Regions from separate parts of the Streptomyces sp. NPDC056224 genome, predicted to be linked through region 1. Evidence: riboswitches for the same ligand, from Rfam matches in the RefSeq annotation. Region 1 holds a riboswitch; the other holds the start of a gene.
What was found. Region 1 has a riboswitch for guanidine ahead of ACFCZ1_RS04570 (Ohr family peroxiredoxin). Riboswitches for the same ligand answer to the same signal wherever they lie in the genome.
Positions count from the first base shown of each region.

Region 2: it holds a riboswitch for guanidine, as region 1 does, so the genes downstream of both, ACFCZ1_RS22955 (DMT family transporter) here and ACFCZ1_RS04570 (Ohr family peroxiredoxin) in region 1, are expected to answer to the same signal.

Region 1 is NZ_JBHJTK010000002.1:106,450-111,446, reverse strand. Features, by position in the region: gene ACFCZ1_RS04580 (tetratricopeptide repeat protein) at 1-489, shown strand, start outside; gene ACFCZ1_RS04575 (endonuclease/exonuclease/phosphatase family protein) at 533-1,453, opposite strand; guanidine-III (ykkC-III) riboswitch at 1,863-1,919, shown strand; gene ACFCZ1_RS04570 (Ohr family peroxiredoxin) at 1,996-2,448, shown strand; gene ACFCZ1_RS04565 (hypothetical protein) at 2,435-2,920, shown strand; gene ACFCZ1_RS04560 (hypothetical protein) at 3,056-3,664, shown strand; gene ACFCZ1_RS04555 (hypothetical protein) at 3,895-4,245, opposite strand; partial or broken gene ACFCZ1_RS04550 (tyrosinase family protein) at 4,147-4,925, shown strand; gene ACFCZ1_RS04545 (VOC family protein) at 4,922-4,997, opposite strand, start outside.
Region 2 is NZ_JBHJTK010000020.1:114,140-119,136, reverse strand. Features, by position in the region: gene ACFCZ1_RS22960 (transglycosylase domain-containing protein) at 1-1,786, shown strand, start outside; gene ACFCZ1_RS22955 (DMT family transporter) at 1,810-2,130, opposite strand; guanidine-III (ykkC-III) riboswitch at 2,162-2,234, opposite strand; gene ACFCZ1_RS22950 (co-chaperone GroES) at 2,392-2,733, opposite strand; gene ACFCZ1_RS22945 (DUF3618 domain-containing protein) at 2,777-3,097, opposite strand; gene bcp (thioredoxin-dependent thiol peroxidase) at 3,207-3,674, shown strand; partial or broken gene ACFCZ1_RS22935 (HNH endonuclease signature motif containing protein) at 3,758-3,949, shown strand; gene ACFCZ1_RS22930 (hypothetical protein) at 4,273-4,437, shown strand; tRNA gene ACFCZ1_RS22925 (tRNA-Leu) at 4,490-4,572, shown strand; gene rdgB (RdgB/HAM1 family non-canonical purine NTP pyrophosphatase) at 4,628-4,997, opposite strand, start outside.

The DNA.
Region 1 (4,997 bases):
GAACTGGGACGCTGGGAGGAGAGCATTTCCGTTCGTCAACGGGCGATCCAGCTGTTCGGTGACCTCGGAGACAGCAAGAACGAAGGTGCTGCGGTGACCTGCTTGGCCATGGCGCTGGTGCACCTCGGGCGCTTCAAGGAGGCGATCGTCGCCCTGCAGCCGGCCGTGCAGTTCTCCCGTCGGCTTGCCGACCGGCACGGTGAAGGGATGCTGCTCGGACATCTGGCCGACGCTCTGCGGGAGGAAGACCGCTTGGAGGAGGCCGTGTCCGTGGGACGGGCGACCGTCCGCGTCTTTCGCGAGCTCGGAGACCGGGACAACGAAGGCGCCGCCCTGACCAACCTCGGCATTGCCCTGGGCCGGTCACATCGGCTTGAGGAGGCAGTCACGGCCTGTACCTCCGCCCACCAGATCTTCCGCGAAAACGGCGATCACCTCAACGAGGAGAAGGTCCTGCTCATTCTCGGACTCCTCGGCGCGGGCGGCTGAGCTTCCCGCGCAGGAGCAAGCCGCCCCGCCCGGCAGCGGTGGGTCAGCTGGTGGCCGAGACGCGCAGCAGGTTGTGGTCGGAGACGGCCGTGTCGAGGGGGAGGGCGTCGGCGCTCGCCGCTCGGAAGTGGGGGGTGCTGAGGAAGAGGTAGTCGAGCTTCTTCGTGCCGAAGGTCGCCTCGCCCGACCGGCATGCGGACGTGGTGGCGGGTGGGCAGAGCGCGGGCTCGAAGTACTCCGGGTCGCCCTCGTCGGCCTCGGCGAAGGACCCGTGGGCGCCGTCTCCTCTCTCCGGTCGGTAGAAGCGCGACAGGGTGGCGGTGCGCGGCGAGTGGTTGAAGTCCCCGCCCAGGGCGACCGTGAATCCTTCGTCCAGCCACTGACGGGCCTGCGCCGCGAGCCGGTCCGCTTCCGGCACGGCGAGGGTGCCGTCGTCCCAGTAGAGGTGGACGGAGCAGGACCAGGTGGGCCGGTCGGCCAGGAGGGTCAGGGCGCAGGGCACCGTGATCGGCTCGCGTTCGCCTCCTGCAGTCAGGTCGAGTTCGGCGGTCCCCGAGACCGGGCCGCGTACCAGAACGGCGTTCCCGTAAGCGTGGCCCTCACAGATGGCCGGGTTCCCGGCCGGGAGGGTGGCGGAGTGGAACCCGGTGTAGCCGAGCGGGCCCAGCCGGTCGAGGAGGGCAAGGTACTGGTGCTCGCACACCTCCTGGAGGAAGAGCTGGTCGGCACCCCAGCCTCCGGGATCGGCCTCGGCGGCCACGGCGGCGATCCGGCGCGCAGGGTCGTACGGGGGAAGGCTGCACATGTTGCCGCAGATGTTGTAGCTGGTCAGCCGGACCGTCCCGGCAGCGGTGACGGCTTCGGTGGCAGGGGCCGCGGCAGCGGACGGTCCGGGCGGGACGAGGGCACAGAACGCGGCGGCGGTGACGGCGAGGACGGCCAGGGTGGCAGGGGTTCGGCGCACACCCGTGATGCTTCCCGCGCGCCGCGGCTGCCCAACACCGGCTGCCCGTAAGGCAGGAGGAAGCCGCCCGCAACGCCTGCGGAGAGGCTGGGTATCCGCGGACCGGGCGCTGCGCGCCGGTCCCGGTGAACTGTCCCCCCGTGACGTGACCCGTGGGTCCGGGGCCGTCGGGCGGGCCACATGCTCCCGGCACCGAGGTCCCGCCGCCGGCGTCCGCGTCCCTTCCGCCGCCGGGCGGTGGAAGTCGCCGGGCCACCGCGCGGAGACGTAGCTGCCGCCCTTGACGGCGAAGCCGCGTCCGGGCCGGGCGGCGGTGTCGCGGACCGGCAGCGGCGGCCGGCGGCTGGTGAGGAACGTCACCACGGGCGCGGCCCCGGCCGGCCGTCTCCGTTGCTAGATTTTCCGGCGGCCGGACCCAAGGCCCCGGACGAGATGCGCCGTACCCGGTTACGCACGACGACGCGCGAGGTGCTGCACGAGCAGCGCCGTCCGCTGTCCGCACCCGGGACAGCTTCCTCGTCGAGCAAGATGGGCCGAACGCCATGACCGTGCCACTCACCCGCAGCCTGTACCGGACGACCGCACATGCCGCCGGGGGCCGTACCGGATCCGTCCGCACGGACGACGGGCGCCTGGACGTCCGCCTCGCGCCGCCGCGCAAGAAGGTGCCCGGCACCACCAACCCCGAGCAGTTGTTCGCGGCCGGTTTCGCCGCCTGCTTCACCTCCGCACTCGCGGAGGTCGCCACCGGGTTCGGGGCGGACGCCTCCGCCGCGCGCGTGGCCTGCGAAGTGCAACTCGGGACGACGGACACGCCCGCGGGCTACGGCCTCGCGGTGGTCCTCACCGTCAGCCTGCCGGGGTGGCGGGCGGCGGACCTCCAGCCCCTGCTGCACCGGGCGGACGCGGTCTGCCCGTATTCGCAGGCAGTACGCGGCAACGTACCTCTGACGCTCGTGGCCGTGGACGACCCCGCCACCGATGACCGCGCCTGAGCCCGGGCCGGCGGGCCGCGGGCCGGTAGGACCCGGCGTCCCGGTCGGCCCCGGCATTCCGGTCGGCCCCGGCGTCCCGGTGCCCCCGCACGGCGCCTGGCTGCGGCGCGGCATCAGCCGCGACGGCGGGCCCCTTCTCGAGGACCGCGAAGTGGTGTGGCTGCAGGCCGGTCCGTACTACGCCGACAGCCGGGGCTTCGCCGGCGCGACCTCGTTCGACGGCTCCCAGGTGCACTTCCACCACCTCACGGGTGAGCCAGGCGAAGACGCCGGCACCTTCCGGTGGGAGGGTGCGAACCTGGTCGAGCGGGGCACCAACCCGGACGGCAGCACCTTCCTGGAGGTCTGGACCCCACTGGCCGGTGCCGACGGTGCCACCGGTTCCTGGTCCGGTCCGGACCACCACGTGGTGCGCGTCGGCCGGCACGTGGTGCACGTCGACTCCCGTTCGGGCACGTACTGGCGGCTGTGACGCGGCGTCCTCGGCCCCGGCCGGGGGAGTGGGTCGCGACGCGACCGGTCAGCCGGGTCGTCCGGGGCTACTCAGCAGGTCTTTGAGTATGTGCGCCCATGATCTGCGGGCCGGCCCTTCCCTACCGTGACCCGTATGGACATGGAGCCGACCCCCACCGACACCCCGACCGCCGCCAACTCGCGGTGGTTCAACGGCTGCGCGATAGCCTTCCTCGTCGTCTCCGCCCTGGTCGCTCTCGGGGCTTGGGCACTGGCCGAGTTCGAGAAGGGCCTCGACGGCTACGGACAGCTGGAACAGAGCGGGCCTTCCGGATCTGTGGCAGACCCCCTTCCCCCCGGCGCGACCGCCCGGTACGAGGACGGCCTGAAGGTAACCGTCAGCCGACCGCGCGCGGAGCCCGACGGCACCTACAGCCTCACGGTGACCTACGAGAACGACACTGACGAAGAGCTCCGCCCCGGCGGGGATTCGTTCGAGGCCAGCGTGTCGGCGAACGGCTCCGCCCCGCTCGTCGTCCGCGCGGGCAAGTCGCTCGACGACTACGCCTCCGGGTACAGCCTGTCCTGGCTGAACCGGCGGGAGTCCGCCGCCGCCCTCATGCCACCGCTGGGCACGGAGAAGAAGCGCACCGTTCCGCTCCGCATCAAGCCGAGCGCGAAGGGGATCCCGGTCACCGTGGAAGTCGACCCGCCGGACGCCGGGTTCCGGGAGACTGCGCACTTCCAGCTGACGCTGGACTGATCGGCTGGATGGGGCAGCGAACTCGGGGAGCCGTGTCCGAAGCCGGCGGGTTGCGGGGCCGGGTGCGGCGGATTCGCGGAGCGGCGTTACGGCGAGCCGCGCGGGCGGCCGGCTCCCGGTTCCCGGACCGGTCGCGCGACCGGGGCGGGGCGCGCGACCGGGGCGGGGCGCGCGACCTGGGCGGCCGTTGCCCGGGAAGCGGCCCCATCCGAGGAAGTCCGGGTCGGTGATCAACCGTTCGCGGGCTTCTGATGGCACTTCAGGCCATGAAGAAGATCACTCGCCGTGATGCCCTGGGCATCACCGTCGGCGCAGCCACCGCTTTCGGGCTGACCGACCCCATCTCGGCCGCCCGCGCGGCCATCCGCGATCTCCAGGGTGCAGCCCTCGTTCCGTTCGCTCCGAAGGGGGGACACTCTGTGACCGTCCGAAAGAATCAGGCCAAACTCACCGCCGAGGAGAAGCGCGCCTTCACCGACGCGGTGCTCGAACTGAAGCGGACGGGCGTGTACGACCGCTATGTCAACGCCCGCAACGCCGTCCTCATGGGTGATTCCGACTTCGGCGACCGGGTCGGCCACCGCGCCCCCTCGTTCCTCCCCTGGCACCGCCGCTTCCTGCTGGACTTCGAAGCGGCGTTGCAGAAGGTGGATCCGAAGGTGTCGCTCCCGTACTGGGACTGGACCGTCGACCGGACCCCCGGCTCCTCCCTCTGGGCCGCGGACTTCATGGGCGGCACGAGCCGCGCGGGACGGGCAGGTGCTCGACGGACCCTTCGCCTACGCGGCGGGCAAGTGGGCCATCACCGTGGGCGTGGACCAGCGCCAGTACCTTCGGCGCAGGCTCGGTACGGGAGTGCCCGAGCTGCCGACGAAGGCCGAGGTGAACGCAGTCCTGGCGATGCCCTAATACGACATGGCCCCCTGGAACAGCTCCTCCGGCGGCTTCCGCAACCACCTGGAGGGGTGGCGCGGGGCCAACCTGCACAACCGCGTCCACGTGTGGATCGGCGGCCACATGGCCTCCGCGGCATCTCCGAACGACCCGGTCTTCTGGATGCACCACGCGTTTCAGCGACATGCTCTGGGCCGAGTGGCAGGTCCGGCATCCGAAGTCCGGCTACCTGCCGGCCGCCCCGACGCCGAACGTGGTGGACCTGCACGGCGCCATGCGGCCGTGGAACAACGTGACGCCGGCCGACATGCTGGACCACCGCAAGTTCTACACCTTCGACACCGAAGGGGCCCCCGCCACCCGCTAGGCGGGGGTGGTCCATTCGACCAGCTGGATGACCACTCCGTTGGGGTCGGTCGTCTGGAAGAGGCGCTCACCC
Region 2 (4,997 bases), on a different contig from region 1:
CCAGGCCTATTACGGCAAGGACGTCGGCAGACTCACGCCCGCAGAGGGGGCCTACCTCGCCACCCTCCTCAACTCCCCCAGCGCCTTCGACGTCGTCGCCCACCCGCAGAGCCGCCCCCGCGCCCTCGCCCGCTGGAACTACGTACTCGACGGCATGGTCAAGAAGAACTGGCTGTCCGCCGCCGAGCGGGAGAAGACCCGGTTCCCCGAGCCGGGCAAGGTCCGCGCCGCCGCCGGACTGTCCGGGCAGCGCGGATACCTGGTGGAAGCGATCAAGGACTACATCGTCGAGCACAAGATCCTCGACGACAAAACCCTCGCCGAGGGCGGCTACCGCATCACCACCACCATCGACAGGCGCCGCCAGAACGCCTTCGCCGAAGCCGTCGAGGACCAGATGGTCAGCAAACTCGACCCGCAGAAGCGCAAGGCGGACCGGGTCGTGCGGGCCGGCGGGGTCTCCATCGACCCGGCCACCGGCAAGGTCGTCGCCATGTACGGCGGCATCGACTACACCAAGCAGTACGTCAACAACGCGACCCGGCACGACTACCAGGTCGCCTCCACCTTCAAGCCGTTCGTCTTCGCGGCCGCCGTCGAGAACGGATCCCGCACCCAGGACGGCCGCCGGATCACCCCGAACACGATCTACAACGGCGACAACAAACGCCCCGTCGTCGGCGGCCGGATCCGCTTCGCCCCCGAGAACGAGGGCCAGGTGTCGTACGGGAACATCACCGTCAACACCGCGACCGACCTCTCCGTCAACGCCGTCTACGCGCAGATGGCGGTCGACGTCGGCACGGCGAGGGTCAAGGACACGGCCATCGCCCTCGGCATCCCCGAGGACACCCCGAACTTCCCGCCCGTCCCCGCCATGGCCCTCGGCACCCTGCAGGCCAGCGTCCTGGACATGACCCAGGCGTACGCGACCCTCGCGGACCACGGCCGCCGCACCCCGTACACCTTCCTGGAGAAGATCACCAAGGGCGGCGACACGATCGGCCTGCCCGAGCGCACGCCCACCCGGGCCGTCAGCCGCGAGGCCGCCGACACCACCACCTCCATGCTGACGAGCGTCGTCGACAACGGCACCGGTACGGCCGCGCTCGCCGCCGGCCACCCGGCCGCGGGCAAGACCGGGACCGGCGAACTGGACCGCTCGGCCTGGTTCGCCGCGTACACCCCGGACCTGGTCACGGTGGTCTCGATGATGGGCCAGGACCCGGACACCGGCGCCTTGGAATCGCTGTACAACGCCCTCGGGGAGCCCCGTATCGGTGGTGGCGGCTACCCGGCCCGGATCTGGGCCGCCTACACCAAGACCGCCCTCGAAGGCGGCGATCCCGTCGACTTCGACCTGGAACTCCAGCCGGGCGCGGCGCAGCCGCCGCCCTCGCCGCCGGCCCAGACGGACCAGCCCGAGGAGACACCTGGCGAGGACACGCCGACCCCTCCGGAGCGGCCGACCCGGCCGGTCCGTCCGACTGCTCCGAACGGCGGGCAGAACAACGGGGGCCGGGACGACGGCGGGCAGAACCAGGGCGGCCGCAACCAGGGAGGCCAGAACAACGGGGGCCAGGACAACGGCGGCCAGAACAACGGGGGGCAGGACAACGGGGGTCAGGACAACGGCGGCCAGACGCAGGGCGGGCAGACCAACGGCGGCACCAACCCGGGCGACCAGGGCGGCACCACCTGGGGCACGACGGGCACGCCGGGCCGGCAGGGCACCGACCGCGGCGCGTCCGACGGTACGCGCCCGCCGTCGGCGTTCCTCGAATGATCCCGGGGGCGGGTGGTCCCCGGTCAGTGACCGGAGGTCACCTTCAGCCCCACCACGGCGACCAGCAGCAGGCAGATGAAGAAGACCCGGGCGGCGGTGACGGGCTCCCCCAGCACCGCCATGCCGAGCACGGCCGCACCGGCGGCGCCGATGCCCACCCACACCCCGTACGCCGTACCGATGGGCAGGGTCTTCGCGGCGATCGAGAGCAGCAGCATGCTGGCGACGATCCCGGCGCCCGTGAACACACTGGGCCACAGCCGGGTGAAACCTTCGGTGAACTTCATTCCGATCGACCAGCCGACTTCGATCAGACCGGCGACGAGCAGCAGGACCCAGGCCATGACGGCACCTCCGAGACAGCGAGCTATACGGGGTGCGTCGTCTTGTCCTACCCGGTACGGCGCGTCTCGTCGGGTTCTCCCCAACCGTAGCAAAGAGAGGCGAAAAGGGCTGGTGACCTAGGCCACCAGCCCTTTTCGCCGCAGTTCTCAGAGGTATCAGAGGCGGCCGAGGCCGCAGAGGTGCCGAAGGCGCCGGAGACGCCGAAGGTGCCGGGTTGTCAGAGGCGCCGGGTCGTCAGAGGCGCCGGAGATGCCTCGGCGTCAGAGGTAGAGACCCGTGGAGTCCTTCGACCCCTCCAGCCGCTCGGCGGCCACCGCGTGCAGGTCCCGCTCGCGCATCAGCACGTACGTCGCGCCCCGGACCTCGACCTCGGCCCGGTCCTCGGGGTCGTACAGCACCCGGTCGCCGGGCTCGACGCTCCGTACGTTCTGCCCGACCGCGACCACCTCGGCCCAGGCCAGCCGCTTGCCGACCGCGGCCGTCGCCGGGATCAGGATGCCGCCGCCGGAGCGCCGCTCGCCCTCCGGCAGGTCGGACTTCACGAGCACGCGGTCGTGAAGCATGCGGATGGGCAGTTTGTCGTGGGTGGTGTTCTCGCTCACGCTCCGAACCTACCCGCCCGCGTCCGGACCCCGCTGCGCAGGGTCATCGGCGCCTGCGCCGCACCGAGAGCACCACTACCCCCACCACACCCGCCGCGAACAGTGCGACCGGCACGATCCGCTCGACGCGCGGAGCCCCGTCCTCGTGGCACAGCGCGACCTTCACGTCCGTCACGAGGCGGTTGACCGCGACGTAGGCCCGCCCGGCGGTCTGGTCGACCGTCGAGGCGACCCTGGCCTTCGCGTCCCCGATGATCGTCTTCGGGTGCATGCGCACGCCGATCTCGTCGAGCGTCTCGGCGAGCTGCTCGCGGCGGCGGACGATGTCCGCCTCGATCTGTGCGGGGGTCCTGGCTTCCGGCACCGCGCTGCCTCCGTCGTCGTGTCGTCTGTGGGGGCGTAGTCCGCCATGAACAGTCTGTCAGCAGCTTAGTCTCGTGCCGTACCGATCCCCTCTTGAGGAGACTGCCGACATGAGCGAGCGACTTCAGCCGGGCGACACCGCCCCCGCCTTCACCCTGCCCGACGCGGACGGCAACGAGGTCTCGCTGGCCGACCACAAGGGCCGCAAGGTGATCGTCTACTTCTACCCGGCCGCGCTGACACCGGGCTGCACGAAGCAGGCCTGCGACTTCACGGACAACCTCGACGTCCTGGCGACGGCCGGCTACGACGTCATCGGCGTCTCCCCCGACAAGCCGGAGAAGCTCGCGAAGTTCCGCGAGAAGGAGCACCTGAAGGTCACCCTGGTCGGCGACCCGGAGAAGGAGACCTTGACCGCCTACGGCGCGTACGGCGAGAAGAAGCTCTACGGCAAGACGGTGACGGGGGTCATCCGCTCGACGGTGGTCGTGGACGAGGAGGGCAAGGTCGAGCACGCCTTCTACAACGTCAAGGCCACCGGCCACGTGGCCAAGATCATCAAGGACCTGGGCATCTGACCCGCCCCACCCCGCCGGAAGCGGCCCGCACCCAACCGGTGCGGGCCGCTCCGTTTATCGGACGAAACCAGCCGTAACCGTCCGAACTCGGCGTCCCCGAGCGGTGCGCGATGTGCGGCATAGAGCCGATCTGGCGGGGATACCCTCTGCCGCTGGAGGTTGACCACATCGACGGCGACTGGCGCAACAACCAGCGAGAAAACCTGCGACTGCCCTGTCCTAACTGCCACTCCACGACGGACACTTACCGCGGCCGCGCAAAGGGTCGCCGGTGAGGCGGACTTACACACGGCGCGTGAAGCCCGACAGCTTGGCCTTGCGCGAAGCAGTAGCCGCCTCACAGTCGCCCGCGGAAACGCTCCGGCGCCTGGGCAAGACGCCATCCGGCAGCTTGAACGAGGCGCTCTAGCAGTGGATTCAGCAGGACGGCCTGTCTACGGCGCACTTCCTCGGACAGGCACACCAACGCGGCAAGCCCGGCACCACCGCCATACGGTCGGCCGAGGAGATCCTCGTCAAACACGACGGAAGGCGGCGCACGCGCACTCACCTCCTACGGCGAGCCCTGCGGGAAATCTGCGTCCCGGAGCGCTGTGCCATGTGCGGGACACCACCCGACTGGCTCGGCCTGCCAATGACATTGGAAATCGACCACGTCAACGGGGACTGGAGCGACGACCGCCGCGAGAACCTGCACCTGCTGTGCCCCAACTGCCACGCGGTCACCAGCACCTGGTGCCGGGGTGGGCAGAGCCGCCGTTAGGACCGGATCCGCGACACCAAAACGCCGCTCTCCCGCTAGAATTGCGGCGCAAGCGGCCGTTGCTGAACGGTATAAGCGGAGGTTTTAGGTGCCTCTGGACGAAAGTCCATGTGGGTTCGAATCCCATCGGCCGCACAAGCCTAGGAATCGAAGGCCCAGCTCTGAGAGCTGGGCCTTCGGCGTACCGGCGTCAGCCCAGCAGCTCCCGGACCACCGGGACGAGGGCGCGGAAGGCCTGGCCCCGGTGGGAGATGGCGTTCTTCTCCGCCGGGGTGAGCTCCGCGCAGGTGCGGGACTCGCCCAGCGGCTGGAGGATCGGGTCGTAGCCGAAGCCGCCCGTGCCCGACGGAGTGTGGCGCAGCGTCCCCAGGAGGCGGCCCTCGACGACGCGTTCGGTGCCGTCGGGAAGGGCCAGGGCCGCCGCGCAGGAGAAGTGGGCGCCGCGGTGCTCGTCATCGATGTCGCCGAGCTGCGCCAGCAGGAGGCGGAGGTTGGCCTCGTCGTCGCCGTGGGCGCCGGCCCAGCGGGCCGAGAAGATGCCGGGCGCGCCGTTCAGGACG